3 regions of the Paenibacillus sp. FSL R7-0273 genome follow, and region 1 is predicted to be linked to each of the others. Evidence: riboswitches for the same ligand, from Rfam matches in the RefSeq annotation. Region 1 holds a riboswitch; each other region holds the start of a gene.
The links. A riboswitch is a leader RNA that binds a small molecule or an ion and turns the genes downstream of it on or off. The one in region 1 is predicted to bind cobalamin.
Positions count from the first base shown of each region.

Region 2: another riboswitch for cobalamin. It lies ahead of R70723_RS09020 (energy-coupling factor ABC transporter permease); the one in region 1 lies ahead of R70723_RS31870 (S-layer homology domain-containing protein).
Region 3: another riboswitch for cobalamin. It lies ahead of R70723_RS02030 (anaerobic ribonucleoside triphosphate reductase); the one in region 1 lies ahead of R70723_RS31870 (S-layer homology domain-containing protein).

Region 1 covers NZ_CP009283.1:965,139-971,698, reverse strand. The annotation lists gene R70723_RS31870 (S-layer homology domain-containing protein) at 1-4,864, opposite strand, end outside; cobalamin riboswitch at 5,109-5,316, opposite strand; gene R70723_RS04175 (GAP1-N2 domain-containing protein) at 6,354-6,560, opposite strand, start outside.
Region 2 covers NZ_CP009283.1:2,115,195-2,121,754, reverse strand. The annotation lists gene R70723_RS09035 (energy-coupling factor ABC transporter ATP-binding protein) at 1-155, opposite strand, end outside; gene cbiQ (cobalt ECF transporter T component CbiQ) at 183-965, opposite strand; gene R70723_RS09025 (energy-coupling factor ABC transporter substrate-binding protein) at 949-1,245, opposite strand; gene R70723_RS09020 (energy-coupling factor ABC transporter permease) at 1,245-2,009, opposite strand; cobalamin riboswitch at 2,209-2,397, opposite strand; gene R70723_RS09015 (ArsR/SmtB family transcription factor) at 2,524-3,456, shown strand; gene R70723_RS09010 (hypothetical protein) at 3,595-3,876, opposite strand; gene R70723_RS09005 (alpha-N-arabinofuranosidase) at 3,892-5,388, opposite strand; gene R70723_RS09000 (peptide deformylase) at 5,575-5,985, shown strand; gene R70723_RS08995 (5'-3' exonuclease) at 6,054-6,560, opposite strand, start outside.
Region 3 covers NZ_CP009283.1:464,916-471,475, reverse strand. The annotation lists gene R70723_RS02055 (TetR/AcrR family transcriptional regulator) at 1-132, shown strand, start outside; gene R70723_RS31810 (VanZ family protein) at 187-1,188, shown strand; tRNA gene R70723_RS02045 (tRNA-Thr) at 1,297-1,368, opposite strand; gene R70723_RS02040 (MTH1187 family thiamine-binding protein) at 1,456-1,764, opposite strand; cobalamin riboswitch at 2,121-2,351, shown strand; gene R70723_RS02030 (anaerobic ribonucleoside triphosphate reductase) at 2,684-4,669, shown strand; gene nrdG (anaerobic ribonucleoside-triphosphate reductase activating protein) at 4,666-5,181, shown strand; gene ssuE (NADPH-dependent FMN reductase) at 5,340-5,894, opposite strand; gene serS (serine--tRNA ligase) at 6,331-6,560, shown strand, end outside.

The DNA.
Region 1 (6,560 bases):
CATCACTGAATACAGAAGCTGCCGGGGAATCCGCCGGAGCTTCGCCTGCCAGTCTTAACAGCAGTGCCGCGAATTCTGCACGGGTGATCTTCTGCTTGGGAGCAAAGACCAGCTCTGTCTCACTGACACCCTTCATCAGTCCCTGGCTATAAGCTGCTTGTACGGAAGCTAGAGCCCAGGCAGAAATTTGATTCTCATCGGCAAATCTGGCTTCGTTCACTGCCGCCGGTGTAATGCTGAACAGCTTGTCATCACCTGCCAGGAACCTGCTGTAGGCTGACAATGCCAGCAGTGCCTGTTCAGTAGCCAGTCCGTTGCCCTGCTGCCCTGCAGCATGGGCATAGCTGCCGTCTGCCTGTCTAAATGAAGCCAGATGGCTCAGCAGTCCGCCCTTTTCTTTTACAAAACGGACATCTCCCGGACCTATGCCGGCACTGCTGAGGGCAATGATGACCTGTGCGGTGCTTTCACTGTTTTCAGTACCTGAAGCCTTATAGCCTCCATTCTCCTGCTGCTGCTGTGACAGCCAGGCAACCGCCTTTTCCAGGGCAGCCTGAACTGTCTTCTGCTGCGTATGGGCGGAGAGCGCCGTGACAGCCATCGCTGTCAGGTCTACATCCTCGGTTCCCCCGGCAGTCAGCGGGAAGCCGCCGTCCTTGCTCTGCAGCTCCAGGATGGAAGCAATCAGACGTTCCTTGGTCCACAGCGCATTTGCAGGCACCTGATAGGAGCCGCTGTCCAGGGCAATCAGGCCAAAAATCAATCCGTTACTGCCCTGGCCCGCCATATTGCCGCTGTTATAAATCTTCTCGATCAGATTATATCCGCCGATATTCTGCGGATCTGCCCCGGCTGCAGCCGCAGCCAGCACCAGTCGCTCATAGTCCGTTACCTTGCGGAATTCACCGTTGCTTGCAGCAAGCTGCTCCTTCACAGCGTCCAGATAGCTTGCCGGTACAGCATGGCCGGTACGGGCCAGGCCAATTGCCTGCCAGTCGCTCAGCTCCTCTGCTGCTGCCACCGTTTTAGCTGTAGCTGTAATATCTGCGTCCAGCTGGTCACGCTGCGGTTCATACTTACTGCGGTCTACGACTGCATATGTTGTGAAGTGGCTGATTTTACCGGTAATGACCCCTGTTTTGGCATTAAGCACTGCCGGAACAGGAATCCAGTTGCCGGTATTCTCGTTCAGCCACGCCAGTGCCAGATTCGCCTGATTGGCTGTCGTGACCGGGAGTTGAATCAGCAGATCTACTTCATTCAGGAACTTCGTACCGTCAGGCTGGAAATCATACATTCCGGATACCACTTCTGGCCGGCTTGCAGGCAGCTCCTGGACAATAATCTCAACCGTACTGGACACCGAGCCTGCCGGAAGCTGCAGCTGGACTTCACCGGCGCTGTCCTTCAGTACAGACGCTGCACCCGGAGTTACATTCTGCCGGAAGGTGGCTACATTGGCGGTGAGCAGCTTTTGAAGCGCTGCTGCCTCTTCCGCTGTCATCAGGGTGCCGGTTACGGCTGTCGTCTGGCCGGCCTGCTGAAGCGGAAGCATATTGTCTGCAGTGATTTTAACACCGCTAACTCCTGCTCCTGCTCCGCTACCCAAGCCGCCGGATGCCCCGAGTTCGTTGATATAATACCAAGCCACATTATCGCCATTGCTTAGCCTGTAGCTTGCTGCACTATAATTCGGCTCCGTGCCGTTAACAGAATACTTCCAGCCGCTCTCTGGCCCGCGGGCTCTTTCAGCCAGCCCGTCGATGGATTCAACATAGATATCACTGCCCGTTCCTCTGCCCACCACTTTGCTTCCAAGCTGGCGGACCAGCAGGCTGTACGCTGTCTCGCCTTCGTTCAGCGTTACAGTTGTACTGGAGAGGATCGTGCCTTTCAGGCTATCCCCTGTTACGGAAATAGTCGCCGTGGCCGGCTGAGGAACCGTGGCCGGAGGCGCAATCGTCAACACCTGTGTATAACGGACGATGCCTGGCAGCTGGCCTTCAGCATATCCCGTTACAGCCAGTGTATGTGTACCGGAAGGCAGGCCTTGTCCGAAAGCAGCTACCCCCTCAGCGTTTGTTACAGCTGTAACTCCACCGGCGCTGACCTGGACCCCTGCAGCCTTAGAAACAAGCAGATCAGGTACAGGGTTCGCACCCCAGATTTGTGCGATCTTTTCAACCTTGACCGTGAACGCTTCACCCTGCTTAGGCTGTGCAGGCGTAACCGCCACTGAATCAACAAGCTGTGTACTGCTGCCGCCGTAATAGATCAGCACCTTGTCTGACGCCTGTAGTACAAAATCGTTCATTCCGGTTTCAGGATAGATCCATTTACCGCCGCGGGATACGGCAAAGCTCCAATATCCGTCTTTGTGGTAAACTCCGCCTTCAATCCCGCCGATTCCCTGAACGAAAATGCCGTACTGGGAATCGGTGGCCTGCAGCGCAATGCTGCGGGAAGCCGTCAGCTGCTGCAGCGCATCATAAGCGTTGAACGCATCCAGCGTACCTTCGGCTAGAACCCCCTGCGGCCCTTCAATCGCCAGGCTGGCTGTAACATTTCCCGGTGCTACCTTCAGGGACTCTGCGTAGCGGGCAACCTTTGGGACAGCCCCCTTGACGTAGCCGGTTACTGTCAGCGTATGAATTTTGGCAGGCAGACCCTGCTCAAAAGCAGCCGTGCCGCTGCTGTCCGTTGTTACAGTTATGCCGCCCGCTGTTACTTGTACACCAGCAGCAGGTGATTCTGCCGGACTATTGCTGTCCCAATCCCATTTAGCCTGCTTCACTTTAACCGTAAAGGCCTCATCCGGCTTTGGCTGTTCCGGAGTTACAGTTACCGTATTTATTATTTGTGTATCTGCTCCTGCAAAGTAAATGAGAACCTGGTCAGACTGCTGGAGCTCATAGGCTCCCATGCCTACAGCCGGGTAAATCCACACCCCACTGCGTTTGACTGCAAAATTCCAGTAGCCGCCATAGGTCCCGCTCTCTATTCCGTCTATGCCGGATACATAAGGACCATAAGCAGAATCCGTAAGCTTGAGCGGTATGTCCTGATTTGCTGTAAGCTTCTTCAATGCTGCCAGCACATTAGCGGCTTTTACCGTCCCTTCTGCTACTGGGCCTTCCGGCCCTTCGACCGTCATATGAGCAGATACATTGCCTGAAACTACGGTTACACCCTGTGTGTATTTAACAATCGCCGGAGCCTGACCTTCAGCATAGCCGGTAACGGTCAGTGTATAGTTCCCTTCTGCCAGTCCTTCTTTAAAGACCGCTACCCCGTTCTGATCCGTAACCGCCTTTTGGCCGCCGATTGTGACCTCGACCCCGGCAGCTTTTGAAGTCACCGGATTTGAAGTAGAGGCAGCACTATCCCAGATCCATGTAATCTGTGAAACAGTAACGTCAAAAGCCTCATCTTCTGCAGGCTGAGCTTTGGACAAAATCACTGATTCAACAAGCTGGGTTTTAGCACCCCCATAATAAACGACAACCCGGTCTGAGCTCTTGAGACTGAAAGCCTTCATGCCTACATCCGGGTACAGCCACTGTCCCCCTCTGACTACAGCATAGCTCCAGCCATCCCAGCCTCCGAACATGCCCGCAGCCACATTGCCGATTGCCGTAACATAATTTCCTGAAGGGTTCTTAAGTGCCAGTCCGTTCTGGGCTGCCACCTTCTCCAGCGCTTCAAGGGCATTGCCTGCATAAGCATTGCCTTGCCCCAGTGTTCCCTGCGGCCCTTCGATTACAAGCGGTACATAGACCAGCGGATTCTGCGTTGCCGGTTTAGTAAAATCATACAGCTTGCCGTTATTGCCGCCGCTGAACAGATTGTAGGCAGCCAGCGCCTGCAGCCCTTGTTCTGTGGCAAACGCATTGGCGGCGCCCGCCGATTCATGGGCAAAGCCGCCTCCGGCTCTGAAGAAGCTCAGCAGTCCTGAGATCAGATCGCCTTCTGCTTTAGTAAACTCAGCGCCTGCCGGATCTATACCGTAGGAAGTCAGTCCAATGATAGACTGTGCGGCATATTCACTGTTGTCGCCGTATCCGCCTTTACTGTCCTGTGCAGCGGATAACCAGGCTACCGCCTTCTGTCCGGCAGTCGCTACTGCCGGGTCATTCTGGTGGGCAGCAAGTGCCGTTAAAGCCATAGCGGTCATATCCGGGATGCTTGCACCTAAGGATAGGGCGAAGCCGCCATCGGCATTCTGCTTGGCCAGAATCTCGCTTAACAGCGCACTCTTGCTCCATTTGGCATCGCCCGGAATAGTATAATTTCCGGAATCCAGCGCAAGCAGCGCATATACCGGGGCGTTCAGCGTCTGTCCGCTGATGCGATCGCTGTTATAAATTTTCTCGATCAGATTATAGCCGGCGGAGGAGCCGTTGCCGGCAAAGCTCTCCGGATCCGCACCTACAGCCTTCACGGCAAGTGCAATCCGCGCATAATCCGTCACGTTGGCAAAGCTGCCGTTGACATCATTAACCCGCTGCTCAAGCTTCTGTACATAGCTGTCAGGCACATCATAGCCGGCCTGGGCCAGTCCAATGGCCTGCCATTCCGATAATGCTTCACCGCTGCCAAGAATATACTCGGCAGTTTTGTATGTCGCTTCTTTTACAGTAACCTGCTGATTTGCCGTCGCTGCCGCCAGCGTACTCAGCAGTTCTGAGGAGGAATCCTCCGCTGCATACACAGCATCCGTTACACTTGCCGCTCCTTGAACCGCCGAAGCATCCGCTGCGGCATAGCTTTGGCCGGAAGGGACAACAGCCCCCCCGATAATCGAGATGACCAGCAATAAAGCCAGGCTGAGTCTCAGGAACCTGGCAGAGAATTTCTTTTTCATCGTTACCCTCTTTTCTGTTAATAGAATGATTGGCGGAAACACACAGCCTGAAAACCTTAACCCAACATAAAAACCGCCCTTATTAAGGGCGGCCGGGAAGAATACAAATTAACGGCTGGACAGCTGCGAGCTAAGCTTGCTGATTACAAGCGCATGCAAGCGAGTGTACCTACTGCAAGGCACACCAATGCCCGGAGCCGCAGTTCATCTGCATATGTTCCGCATTCTTACCCCACGAAGAAGTGAAACGTCTGTGAAAAAGGCAGGTCTCCTGGCTTATGCCTCATCGCTTCCCCCCTTGCCTTCCCGCCCTCATAACAGCCGGACAGTGGCGCAACAGCAGGAGTCGCTCTGCATTTACAGTGGCGGGACCGCACCGGATTTGCACCGGCCTTCCCTATTAAGCGGTTCTATGAAACAAAAGAACGCGCACCCTTTTCAATAGCTTATTAAATTTTAATATTCATAATCATAGCTAGTATTTCCCTCTATGTCTATAGAAAAGCTGTTACAATCTCATTCCATCCTATGTCAACTGTGCGGTAGGAGAAACGGCGTAAGGAAGCAGATTCTCTCCTGTCTGACATACGCGTGCGTAAGAAACTCTTGCCCGTGCAGACTATGCCACTCCGACTCAGGTCTCCAAGCACATACTAATTACTCAACCCCCTGCCGCGCAAACCAAACCATCTCTCCCATCACCCTACTCCTGCTCAGCCACCCATCCGCCACACGCACATTACTCAACCCCTGCCGCGCAAACCAATCCATCTCTCCCATCAACCTACTCCTGCTCAGCCACCCATCCGCCACACGCACATTACTCAAACAATTTGCCGTACAAACCAATCCATCTCTCCGATCAGCCTACTCCTGCTCAACCACCCATCCGCCACACGCACATTACTCAAACAACCTGCCGCGCAAACCAATCCATCTTTCCCATCACCCTACTCCTGCTCAACCACCCATCCGCCACACGCACATTACTCAAACAACCTGCCGCGCAAACCAATCCATCTCTTCCATCACCCTACTCCTGCTCAACCACTCATCCACCACACGCTCATTATTCAAACAACCTGCCGCGCAAACAAATCCATCTCCCGCATCCTACAACAACTCTTCACTCCGAACAGACACATTGGAATTTAGTTTGAAAAAGGTAACCTAATTCCGCCAAAATCTCTATTTAAGTGTAATTAGGTGGAAAATAGATACTTAATTCGCTGGTTATACGCACATTTCCGATAATCGCCTGGATTAGGTGACGAAAATCCACTTAATTCTATTCATCGCATGTTTTAGCAGAGATTAGGTGTCTAAAATCCACTTAATTGTAAATTGGTAGCCGCTAAAGAGTCGGTAAAGCACCTGTCCAGCCAGCTGCAGAAAAAAATCCTGAACGTACCCGCGCCGTCATCCGGCCACTTGTACTGTTCAGGATCTTGTTCGTTTGTTTCATTAGTTAGTCTGGGACTAATAGGCGTTACTCCGTTCCGGCATTGCTATCTGCATCTGCACCGTTTGAGCCAGCTGCGTCTGCGTTAGCTCCACCAGTCACATTGTTGCCGCCGGCATTATTGCCAGTACCGCCGGCACCTGCCGAAGCATCAGGTGTTGCTCCGGCTGTAGCGGCAGGCTGCACCGCTGGAGCAAAGGATGCTCCAGCCTCCGGATCAGACTGTATAATCAG
Region 2 (6,560 bases), 1.2 Mb from region 1:
TTGCCTGAGCCGTTACGGCCGAGCACTGCTGTCCGGCTGCCCTTCGGCACTGTACAGCTCAGCCCCCGTAGCGCCGGCTCAGCTGTATCCGGATAACAGAATAAGACACCGTCAAAAGCCAGATTGTATTCCATCGTTAATGTAATCTCCTTCATTCCGTGCCTTCTCCGGCCGGATATCCTCTAGTGGCTGACTATCCACCACTGCGCAAGCAGCAGCAGCGCTATCCCGGTATACGCCCGGATAGTGAATTTGCGCGGTACCGGCCGCGGCTGATAGGGCGGCAGCATAATCTCCCCCGTATATCCGCGGGTCATCAGCCCCTGCGCCAGCCCGTAATAACGGTGCATGGTACCGGCAAAGAGCGTTCCGGCCATGGCTGCCGTCTCACCCAGCTTATCCCTGAAGCTCCTTTTCCCGCCGCGCAGTCTCCGGGCCAGCAGCATACCATGGGCGGTATCGCTGAGAATAAACAGGAACCGGTACATAATCAGCATCAGCTCCAGTACAATCTGCGGCAGCCGCAGCCTGCGGAGCACCTGCAGCAGCTCAGTAAAAGGTATTGTAAAAATAATGAACAAAAAACAGCTCATACAAGCCGCAATTCTAACCAGCAAGTACCCTGCGCGCTGCAGGCCTTCAGCCGTAATATAAAGGGGCAGAGCCGGGAGCTGATACACCCCGGCCGCAGCTCCGGCTGCCGGATGACCGAGCTCCAGCAGGAGCGCCGGCATGCCCAGAATGTAGAACAGCAGCGCCGTACCGGCCAGCAGCCCGTAAGCACGCAGCGGAATCCGGGCATATACGGTGCACCATACAACCATCCAGGCGGCAATGATGCCCTGCAGCGCCGGATGCAGCGTATAGGACAGGATGAACATCACTGCAGCGAAGGAGCTTTTCCACATTGGAGAAAGTGCACGCAGCGCGTTACTTCCGGACAAGGCATCAATTCTTCTGATCATTCAGCTTCTGCTTATCCTGCCTGCCCCGCAGCAGCCCGATAGAATATCCGATCACTCCGGCTCCGATTGCTGCCTGCAGCGCAAACAGCATGCTTTCGGTTTCACCGGGCAGCTCGGTCAGCGGCTTGAACCAGGGCTCATAGCTGGGGTCAATCTCGCTGATCACACCCTCCGCAGCATCATCGGCCCCGCCGAACTCCCCGTTTACAAACAGCAGCGGCAGCACGACCAGCAGTACGACCGCGAGCAGCATCAGACCGTTTTTCCACATGGTTTTCATTACAGGCTTCCCCCCTTGGCTTGCCGCTTTAACAGCGACAGCTCATTCGGACTGTACGACTTCAGCCAGTTCCACAGCAGCACTGTCAGCAGCCCTTCACTTACCGCAAGCGGAATCTGGGTTACAGCAAAAATCCCGCCGAACTTCATCAGTGAACCCAGCACCCCGCCATCCGCCGACGGGAAAGCAACAGCCAGCTGAAATGAAGTCACTGCATAGGTCGTCAGATCCGCGACCGCTGCGGCACAGAATACAGCCAGCTTTTCACGGTTACCGGATTTCATGATCAGCCTATACACCGCATACCCGGCAAACGGTCCGGCCACCGCCATTGAAAAAGCGTTCGCCCCAAGCGTCGTTATCCCGCCGTGCGCCAGCAGCAGCGCCTGGAACAGCAGCACCACCGAGCCGACCACACTCATCGGCAGCGGTCCCAGCATAATGGCGCCGAGCCCGGTTCCGGTCGGATGGGAGCTGCTGCCGGTAACGGAAGGCATTTTGAGCGCTGACAGCACGAAGGTAAAGGCTCCGGACAAGCCGAGCAGCAGCTTCAGCTCCGGGTTGTCCTTGGTCATTTTTTTCAATTTGATAATGCCCAGAATAAAGAACGGGATAAACGCCGCCCACCAGAAAACAGCCCAGCCGACCGGCAAAAATCCCTCCATAATGTGCATCGCCGCAGCCGTCCCCGGTTCATTCAGCAAAAAATAGACGGTAAATACGGCAACCAGGACCGCAAAGCTCCAAGCTCCTCGTTTCTTCATTTCTTTTCCTCCCAAGTTTTCATGATTGGTACAGCTGCAAACCAAAAACTCCCGCCCCTCATGGGTCGGGAGTGATATGTACGTCATCAGGCATGCAAAAAAGAGGCCTCCCGCGCCAATAGCAGGACTTCAACCCAGCGGCAGCTGGTGCCTTCATTTCTACAGCCTATTCGTACACCGCTCCTATCCGCGTAGAGTCATGGTGTCCGCTCGCAAGGTAGGTCTCCTGGCTCGAAATACAAACGCCCTGCCCCGTCTTCCCCGGTCCTTACCCGAGTGACATGCTGGAGCCCGGCTCTTTCTTACAGTGGCGGGACCGCTCGGGAGTTGCACCCGATTCCCTGTTACCCCTTGCTGCAGCAAGGGCACCTTGTTCGCTGGCTATTTTGTCGTGTACATTATATTAAGCCTGAGCCGGACTTGTCTGTGATAAAAGTGAAGCCGGATTTAACTTGTATTAATTCCATTTAACTAATATAATTATTAATTAGTTAATATGTATCGGAGGTTTACCATGAAACTTGATCTTACCGAAGAGTCTCTGCCGGTCTATGAGGCGTTGTCCAGCTCTGTGCGGCTGCATATGCTCCGGCTGCTTGCCGTTCAGCCGATGAACGTTAAAGAGCTGGCCGGTGCCGTTAATCTGAGCAGCGCCATCATGACCATGCACGTCCGCAAGCTGGAGGCCGCCGGACTGATCCGCACCCATATGGCTCCCGGCAAAAGCGGGCTGCAGAAGATTTGCTCGCTGGCCGCCGAGCGGGCAGAAATCCTCTTTCCTGCACCGGACATTGAGCAGCGCAAAGCACACCGCAAGGAGATTCCCGTCGGGCATTATTCAGACTTCCAGATTGAACCGACCTGCGGGCTTGCAACCACTGCGCAGGTGATCGGCAGCTTCGACGATCCGCGGTATTTCTGGGATATGGAGCGGATGAATGCCGGTATTCTCTGGTTCGGCAAGGGCTTCGTCGAATACAAAATCCCCAATTTCCTCTTATCCAGCCAGCAGCCGGAGGAGCTCATCATTACGATGGAGATCGCCTCTGAGGCGCCGTCGATCAATAACAACTGGCCTTCAGACATCACCTTTACCCTGAACGGCACCGTACTCGGCTTCTGGACAAGTCCCGGTGATTACGGAGACAGCCGCGGCAAGTATACTCCCGCCTGGTGGCCGGCGCTGACCAACCAGTACGGGCTGCTCAAGCAGCTGCGTGTCACGCCGAAGGGAACCTTTATGGACGGCCTTAAGCTCTCCGATGTCACACTCGGCCAGGTCGGGATCCGTGACAAGCAATGGACCTTCCGGCTCTCCGTCGAGGAGAACGCCGAGCATATCGGCGGGCTTACCCTGTTCGGCAAAGGCTTCGGCAATTACAACGATGACCTGGTCATCGAGCTGTTCTATACAGACGGCAGCGCAGCTGCGGAGCCGGCGGAGTAACAATAAGACCCGTAACACAATCAGCAGCACAAAAAAGCGGCAGCCATGGAGGTTATTTCCCGTCCATGACTGCCGCTTTGCTGTATAATGCGGGCTGTCAGCCCGACTGTTTAAGTGAACCCTGACCTGTCCGGACACTTAACCCTCCGCAGGCATCGGCTGCCACAGCCCGCCTCCCGGCAGCGGACAACCGCGCGCTTTGAGCCGCGCGACGACCGGAATGATGCAGCCGCAGGCTGTGCAGGTCACACCGTCCTGCAGCTTGGGACATGCCGAACAGAGGGCATAACGGGCAGCATATACCTCCTCCGGAGCGGTGTTGTCCGGATTGAACATGGAGGAGGCCAGAATCCGGGCAATCTGCGCCTCCGTTACCTTGTATTCTTCCCGGCAGCCTTTGCAGGCGGAAGCTGTGCTCATCTCTGAATCCCCGCCTTAAGCCTTCTGCTTGATGGCCAGCACCGTAACCGACATTGGAGGAAGCTCCAGGCTAAGAATACCTTTATCCAGCTGGAAGGAAGTAAACGGCTGTGGAGCTACCGCTTCAGGCTCACTAAAGGTATTATGGGCATCCATTGCCGAAGCAGCCAGCGTTGTGCCTGTAACTTCAACGTCCTCACCAGCCAGTCCGCGCAGCTCCAGCGGCAGCTTGGCCGCTGCAGCGTGGTTCAGGTTACACAGGCTCACATGAATGACGCCCTCCGCATCCACGGAAGCAGAAGCCGATACCTCAGGAATCTCACGGCCCTCGAAGCTGTAGGCACCGCTCTCCACTGCCAGATCCAGCAGCTGCGCATCCTGATGCACCTTGTACATGTTGAACACATGATACGTAGGAGTCAGAAGCATTTTCTCGCCTTCGGTAAGAATGACAGCCTGCAGCACGTTGATCGTCTGGGCGATGTTCGCCATCCGTACCCGGTCGCTGTGCTTGTGGAAAATATTCAGCGTAAGTCCGGCCACCAGCGCATCGCGGACCGAGTTCTGCTGGTACAGGAAGCCAGGGTTCGTTCCCGGCTCTACATCATACCAGGTACCCCATTCGTCAACGATCAGGCCGACGCGCTTCTCCGGATCGTATTTATCCATAATGACACTGTGGCGGGTAACCAGCTCATCCATGCGGAGTGCCGCTTCCAGAGTAGAGAACCACTCCTTGGCCTCAAAGCCTGTAGCTGCACCCTTATTATTCCATACACCGGTCGGAATAGTGTAGTAATGCAGAGTCAGTGAATCCATAAACCGGGTTGCCTCACGCATGAGCACTTCCGTCCAGTTATAGTCGTCCACATTCGCGCCGCATGCAATCCGGTGAATCTTGTTGTCACCGTAGTTGCGCACATAAGTCTGGTAACGCCGGTACAGATCGGCATAATATTCCGGACGCATGTTGCCGCCGCAGCCCCAGTTCTCATTCCCCACGCCAAAATAGGATACGTTCCACGGCTCCTCGCGGCCGTTCTCTGTACGCAGCTCAGCCATCGGGGACACGCCGTTAAAGGTTAGATACTCCACCCACTCGGACATTTCCTGAACAGTGCCGCTGCCCACATTGCCGTTGATGTAAGGCTCACATTCCAGCATGGCGCACAGCTCCATAAATTCATGGGTGCCAAAATGGTTGTTCTCCACCGTGCCGCCCCAGTGCGTATTAATCATCCGTTTGCGGCCTTCGCGCGGACCGATGCCGTCCTTCCAGTGATACTCGTCGGCAAAACAGCCCCCCGGCCAGCGGAGCACCGGAATTTTGATTTCCTTAAGCGCTTCCACAACATCGTTGCGGATACCCTTTGTATTTGGAATCGGGGAATCCTCTCCCACCCAGATCCCTTCGTAAATACAGCGTCCCAGATGCTCGGAAAAATGACCGTAAATATTGCGGTTAATCGTGCCTTTGCGGATGTCTGCATTCAGTACTGCTCGCTGAGTCATAAAAAAATGCCACCTCTCATTAGTTAATATAAATATTAATTATTAAACTTATATATTAATATTATAAGCATTGCCAGTTCCTTCCGTCAATCTTTAAATCATGGCTCACATTGTTCCGGCTAATCTCGAAGTGCTATTATAGCAGTGACGGCTTACAGCCAAATAAAGCAGACATGGAGAAAAATTATGATCAGACCCATTTGTAAAGATATGATTATCCTGAGCCAGAAGTCCGTTCCGGCAACTAAGGAGGACCTCCAGGTGCTGGATGACCTGCTGGACACGCTGCGGGCAAATGCTGAGCGGTGTGTGGGCTTGGCAGCTAACATGATCGGTGTAAATAAACGCATCATTGCCTTCAGCATCGGACCGGTTCACGTAGGCATGATTAATCCGGTTATCACCAAACGTAGCGGCGCCTATGAAGCAGAGGAAGGCTGCCTCTCACTGGAAGGCGTTCGGCCCGCTACACGCTATAAGTCCATTGAGGTAGCATTTCTGGACCGCAATTTTAAGCAGCAGAAGCAGGTCTTCAGCGACTTCACAGCCCAGATTATCCAGCATGAGGTTGATCACTGCGAGGGCATTATTATTTGAGACGGGTATGATCACAAAAACGCCTCCGGACCGCAAACGGTCCAGAGGCGCTTTTTTATTAGAGCAATTTAACCCAGATCCCCAAGCTCAATCTGTACGATCCCGCGCTCATCACGGGCCTCGGCGATGCCCCCGATCAGATGCATCAGGCTGCCGAACTCCAGCTCCTGGAATTTGCGGGCTGCCGTGTCGCGCTGCAGCTCCCACAGGCACTCTGCCAAAGTGCAGACCACCGGCACATCACAGCGGATTTCCGCCAGCTCGCGGGACAGATGCAGCATGTCCAGATCGGCTTCGATTTTGGAGCGTACGCCCTTAGGCAGTGCCTCCAGATTCTCGATTACGCCCTCCACGCTGCCGTATTCGGTCAGCAGCTTCAAGGCTGTTTTTTCGCCGATGCCTTTGACTCCCGGATAATTGTCACTCGTATCCCCCATGAAGCCCTTGAGATCGATGACCTGCCTTGGCGTAAGGCCCTTTTCCTCCAACAGCTCCGCCGGATCATACACCTTATAGTTGGAGCGGCCTTTTTTCATAATAATAACCTTGACGTTGTCTGTAACCAGCTGCAGCAT
Region 3 (6,560 bases), 500 kb from region 1:
CTTGCTTCAGCCTATGTGGGGACGATGCAATTCTGGATTCAACGGGATTTCGATTTATCTCCAGCAGAGATGACGGTTTTATTCTCACAGATTTCGAGGCTGGGATCCGCGCATGTTACAATTTCTGTGTAAATACATGGTCCCTGCAAGGACACTAAATGGAGTTATAAGGAGAGATCGTGCATCATGTTTCAAGGAAAAATGAGAACTGTCGCCTGGATCGGGTTTGGGCTATACACAGCTCTTACTCTATTTTTCTTATTCGTTGGCTTTAACCGCTCATCGACTCTGCCAGAGACGGGCTTGCGGTATCAATTGGTATTTGACGGGATTCCGCTGCGGTTTCCGGGCGGTGGATATTTGAGCCTTTGGGTCTTCAACCTCGGTAACTATCTGGCATTCGTACCATTCGGGCTAGTGATTCCGCTGCTGATCCGCTGCCGGTTCCTGCCGTTCCTCTTGATCTTTTTAGCAGCCATTACCGGGGTTGAGCTGATCCAGATGGTGACCCATTTGGGCTCTTTTGATATCAATGATATCGTCATTAATACGCTGGGTGCGATTGTAGGCTATAGCGCCCAGCGGCTGATCCGCCGCGATCGTACAACGCAAAAAGGTTTACTCAAGCTCCTGTTCTCCGGAGTGGTTTTGACGTCGATCGTCTACTCCGCCGTGAGTGGTATCAATTATTATCTGGATCATGGCCACGGTGAGATTAAGGCGCTGGACCAGCTCCCCCTTGAGCATGGCGAAGTGCGGTGGGAAGCACGCTTCAACGGTTTCACTGCAGGGCAGGAGCGGATCGAACCGGCGTTCAATCTATACAGCCGCGATAATCCGAGAAATCACGAGTTCTCACTGCACCTAGATGGACAGTATAAAGAATTTTCCGGTAATATTGCCGTCCCTGACGACGCGATAAATGCGATGGGCAGCGGCAGCAGCCGCGTCATTATTAGCGCCGACGGAGAAGTGATTTACTCCATAGATATCAATATCGGCACGGGCGGAAATCAGCCGGAATCCTTCAGAGTGCCGCTTGAAGGCAAGCAGGAGCTCACGATTGCCGTTTTCAACGATGCCGCCGACTCCCGAACCAATGCGGTACTCTGGGATCTCACGCTTACGGAAGCCAACACCGGCCAAAAGCTGGCAGCACGAATTCATCGTTTTCTTGGCGGAGAATAGCGCGGCGGGCAAGGGCTTGAAGGTTAAGGCTTCGGCACACCCTTTACTGGAATAAAAAGCGCGGCCCCCGGAACCCCGGAAACCGCGCCACTATCGACTTTGTAAACATGCTGGTGAAGGGAATTGAACCCCCGGCCTACGCATTACGAGTGCGTTGCTCTACCCCTGAGCTACACCAGCCTGAAGCTTGGGATACCCGTCATAAACAAAAACATTATACAACTTTTGGTGAAAATCGCCAATACCCTTTTATACTGTCCCGGGGCTCTATTCTTCCTGCAGCTTGTTGACTACCGATTGCAGCTTGCTGCGGCTCGTGGATGGCTTGTCACGGCGGTCGTCGATCTTAAGTGAGGTGGACACGCGCTGTGCCCCGGCATTGAACGGAGACTCATGCAGCGCCTCTACAGCGGCCAAAATCCTGGATACCGGGCCCTCGATAATCGTCCCCATGGAGGTCAGCTCAAAGGTGATCCCCTCCACTGTCTGCAGCACACGCTGCATATCGGCCACATAGCTGCTGAGACTGGTGCTGCCTGTACCGATTGGAATGACTGTAACTTCGCCGATTGCCATCGTTCGATTCCTCCTGACATAAATTCCTTTAACCAACTTCATTGTAGCAACTTCACTGCTCCCCCACAAATTTTCGCCACAAAAAATTCATCATTTTCCTTCTATATAAGCCCTATAACGGCTATAAGCTCCCTCCTATAAATCTAGTGTCAGAATCACTAGATTTATGGATTCTTTGTGGCGGCTTTTCGGACAATTTATGAATCCTGTCTGCCTTATTTCCGGCTTAAGCTGTGGATTACCTGTGGACTAGTTGTGGATCAGCTGTGAGTAAGCAGGCTGAAGCCGCTCCCCGCGCGGCTTTGCAAAAAATGGTTTACAAACACAATATATTGGGGTATTTTTAATAACATCAACCAAATATAGTGGAAGCAGGTGCTTTACTCTTGTTAAGAGAGTAGAAGCTTAATAGGGAAGCGCGGTGCAAATCCGCAGCGGTCCCGCCACTGTAACCGGAATGCCGGACGGGAGAATGCTCCCTGTCAGGCACATCCACGGCATAGACCACTGGAGGGCGGACAAGCCCCCGGGAAGGAGCCGCCGGATGAACCGGGAGCCAGGAGACCTGCCTGTTTCCGGGCACCGTTATATACCCCTGCGAGGAACAGGAGAGGTGTCCGAATGCGGCCTGCAGCAGCAGAATCAGCCTTCCCGGATAACAGGGGCATCAGGCTGCCGATACCTGAGGACGATAGTCCCTATTGCCTTCAGGTATCGGCTCTGCATAAGACGAGAGGCGTAACGCCCTTTTCTTCACACCCAGACCACTGGCAAATATCCGCCTATACGGATATTTCGTACGCATCCGGGCATTTTCCGCCTCTAAGGCGGGAGGTGCCTTTTTACTGGGCGCAGACAGACAACATATTATGGATTAAATAGATTGACGGACAACCATACCGAGAGGAGAGAGTTACATATGACGCTGCTGGAGAAACGGCACAATAGCGGACAAGCTGCACAGGAGGTTCTTCTGAATGAATTAATACATTTAGGCCGGGATATTATTGACAGCGCCGATCTGGATCTGCTGCGTGAGAACGCCAACCTGAACGGAGAAAGCTTTTCCGGTAAAATGAGTAAATTCGGCAGTGAGTATTCCAAATGGTATGCCCGCAATTTCACCATGCCGCCGCAGCTCGTACAGGCAACGCTCGATAATGTGGTATATGTGCACGATCTGGACCAATACGCTATCGGAACAACCAACTGTATCTTCATTCCCTTCGAAAAGCTGCTCCGCGAAGGCTTCAATACCGGTAACGGCAGTGTCCGCCCGCCGAACTCGATTATGACGGCAATGTCGCTGGTGGCGATTATTTTCCAGTCCCAGCAGAATGCCCAGTATGGCGGCGTTTCGGCCAACAAGCTTGATTTTGACCTCGCCCCTTATGTGACCAAATCCTTCGCCAAGCTGTTCCGCAAAGGACTCAGCTACTTCGAGGAGGGTGAAGCCGGTGAAATTACCGGCGAAATCACTATGAGCCGCAGTGATCTGGCTGAGCAGTATCCGCGCTCCTTCCGTTTCGCCCAGAAAGAAACAGAGAGCGAAACCCTGCAGGCAGCAGAGAGCATGATTCACAACCTGAATACGATGTCCAGCCGTTCGGGCGGACAGATTCCTTTTACAAGCATTAACTATGGTACCTGCACAACTCCGGAAGGACAGCTGGTTATCAGCTCCCTGCTGACCGCAACGATGAACGGCCTTGGCAGCGGTGAGACGCCGGTGTTCCCGATTCAGATTTTCAAATGCAAGCAGGGTGTCAACCAGCAGCAGGGCGACCCGAACTATGAGCTGTTCCTGAAGGCGGCTGAATGCTCGGCGCGCAGACTGTATCCGAACTTTGCCAACCTGGATGCGCCGCTCAATCTGCAGTACTATGATCCGGCTGATCCGGATACGGAATTCGCAACAATGGGCTGCCGCACGCGGGTGCTCGGTGACCGTTTTGGACGCAATCACTGCTCCGGCAAGGGCAACCTGTCCTTTAACACACTGAACCTGGTCCGCCTCGGGCTTGCCCACGGCACTATTACAGGACGCCGGCTGGCGGCTGATGAAGAAGGCTTTTATGATGACCTTAACCACTATATGGATATTGCGCTGGAAGGCCTGCTGCACCGTTTCCGTATCCAGGCAGCCCAGAAGGCCAAGGCCTCTGACTTTATGATGCGTGAGGGCGTATGGGAAGGCGGCGAGGCGCTCGCTCCCGAGGATATCGTAGGCGATCTGCTCAAGCACGGCAGCCTCTCCCTCGGCTTCATCGGGATGGCAGAATGCATGAAGGCAATGTACGGCAAGCACCACGGCGAGGACATGGAGGTTCACGCCAAAGCGCTGGCCATCGTCCGCCACATGCGTGAATACTGCGACCGTAAGAGCGAAGAGCTGGATCTGAACATTACTCTGTTCGCTACACCGGCTGAAGGCCTGTCCGGCAAGTTCACCAAGGTGGACCGCAAGGTGCTGGGCTCGATCCCGGGCGTAACGGACCGTGAATATTATACGAACTCGTTCCACATCCCTGTATATCATGAGCTTGGCGCAGCCCAGAAGATCAGTCTGGAGGCCCCGTTCCATGAATACTGCAACGCCGGCGCAATCTCCTACGTGGAGCTGAACGGGAACGCGCGGAGCAACCCGGCGGCTTTTGTAAAAATCATTAAGTACGCGCTGGAGCAGCAGATCAGCTATTTCAGCATCAACCACCCGATTGACCGCTGCTCCGGCTGCGGCTATGAAGGGGTTATCGGCACGAACTGCCCTTCCTGTGACGCTCATGAGCATGACGTGCATATCCGCCGGCTGCGCCGGGTAACCGGATATCTGACCGGCGACTACCAGACCCGCTTCAATGCTGCCAAGCAGGCTGAAGTGAGAGACCGCATCAAGCATCTATGAATATCTGCGGCTACTATCCGGAGTCTATAAATGAAGGAGAGGGCATGCGGGCGGTTATTTTCTTGAGCGGCTGCCGCCACCGCTGCCCCGGCTGCTTCAATCCGAAGACCTGGAACTTCAATTTCGGCGAGCCGTTCACGCTGGAGCGCCAGCGCGAGATTATCGCCGAGATGGCAGCCAATCCGCTGCTGGATGGACTGACGCTGGCTGGCGGCGATCCTTTTTTCTCGGCGGATGAAGCCTGCGGCTTCCTCCGTGAGCTCCGTGCCGAGCTGCCGGACTTCCCGGTCTGGATTTATACCGGCTACACGTACGAAGAGCTGACCGCCGCTCCGGGCTCGCCGGAATGGAACCTGCTGGCTTTATGCCAGGTGGTAATTGACGGCCGGTTCGTCGAGGAGCTCAAGGACACCACGCTTCCTTACCGGGGCAGCAGCAACCAGCGGATTATCGATATACCGGCCAGTCTGGCCGGCAGCGAGGTTGTGCACTGGCAGCCGGCAGTGCTGTAAGCTGCGTAAGACGCTATGTAGATCAAGCCCTGCTTATAGTGAAAATGAGGCTACATTCTATTGTACAAAATGCACAAAAGCCCCGTAACCGCCGGATTTCCGGCAGTGAGGGGCTTTTGAATGTTACTCAGCTGTCTCCTGCCTGCTAAGAAGAAGGATTACTCTGCGGCTTTACGCGCAGCCTTCGCCGCGGTCTCCTCTGCCAGCTCCTCCAGCACGCTGTTCAGGCGCAGCTGGAGCTCATCAGCCAGCTCGACAACACCCTGGTCGTTGCGCACCGCCTGGGAATCAACGGCATATACGCCGCCCAGAATATGGCGGGCACCCAGAACAGACAGTACGGGCTTCAGCGAGTAGTCGATCGCCAGCAGATGCGCCAGGCTGCCGCCCATGAAGAGCGGAAGCACGATTTTACCGGCCAGCCCTTTCTGCGGGACAAGATCGAGGAAGGTTTTCAGCACACCCGTGTAGGAAGCCTTATATACCGGACTTACAACAATCACGGCATCAGCCTCGGCTACGAGCCCGTTCGCTTTTACAATCGCTTCACTCTCGAACTTGGTATGAATCAGGTCCTCTGCCGGAAGCTCGGCCACATTAATCCGTTCTACTTCAAAACCGCGCCCGCGCAGATCCGCCTCTGCATATTCGATAACCGCGTTAATCCGCGATACCAGGGATGGCGTTCCGTTGATTACAACTATTTTGGCCACATTTACACCTCTTCCGCTATTGTTAATAAGAGAGAATATGCCGCTCAGCGCGGTCTAAAATACTTTAAATTATAAATAATCCTATCAAAAAGGACGGAATATTGTCAAACCTCAAAATGCGCTTTTATAAGCCCGTTTTTCATCCCATTGCTTGCGCATGTCGGCTTGTTGGGATATAATGAGCGGCAAACCTATATTGCAATCCTGCCAATGACCGGCATCCAACCGTGAGGCGTCTGCGACCGGAGCATTTTCCTTGTTCCCTAAGTTCACCGGGTTTCGCCCGTTACCGCGAAGACCAAAGAGGACCGAACCTCCTGCAAGCCTGTAACTCCGCAAGTTCGGTCAACCTGGGTGGCACCGCGAGCTGACGCTCCTCGTCCCATGGATGAGGGCGTTTTTTGTATTTTTTTAAGACAAAAGGAGCGAATGCGGTATGTTAGACATGAACTGGATCAGGGAAAATCAAGAGCTTGTGAGAAATACGGCACTTTGGAAAAGAGCCGGGTTTCCGCTGGAGGAGCTGCTGGAATGGGACGACAAGCGGCGGGCGCTGCGCCGCGACACCGAGCAGCATCGTGCGGAGCGCAACAAGCTGACCAAGAAGGTTGAGCTGCTGCTGCGCCAGGGCAATCCTGCCGCCGGAGAGCAGGCCAAGGAGCAGGT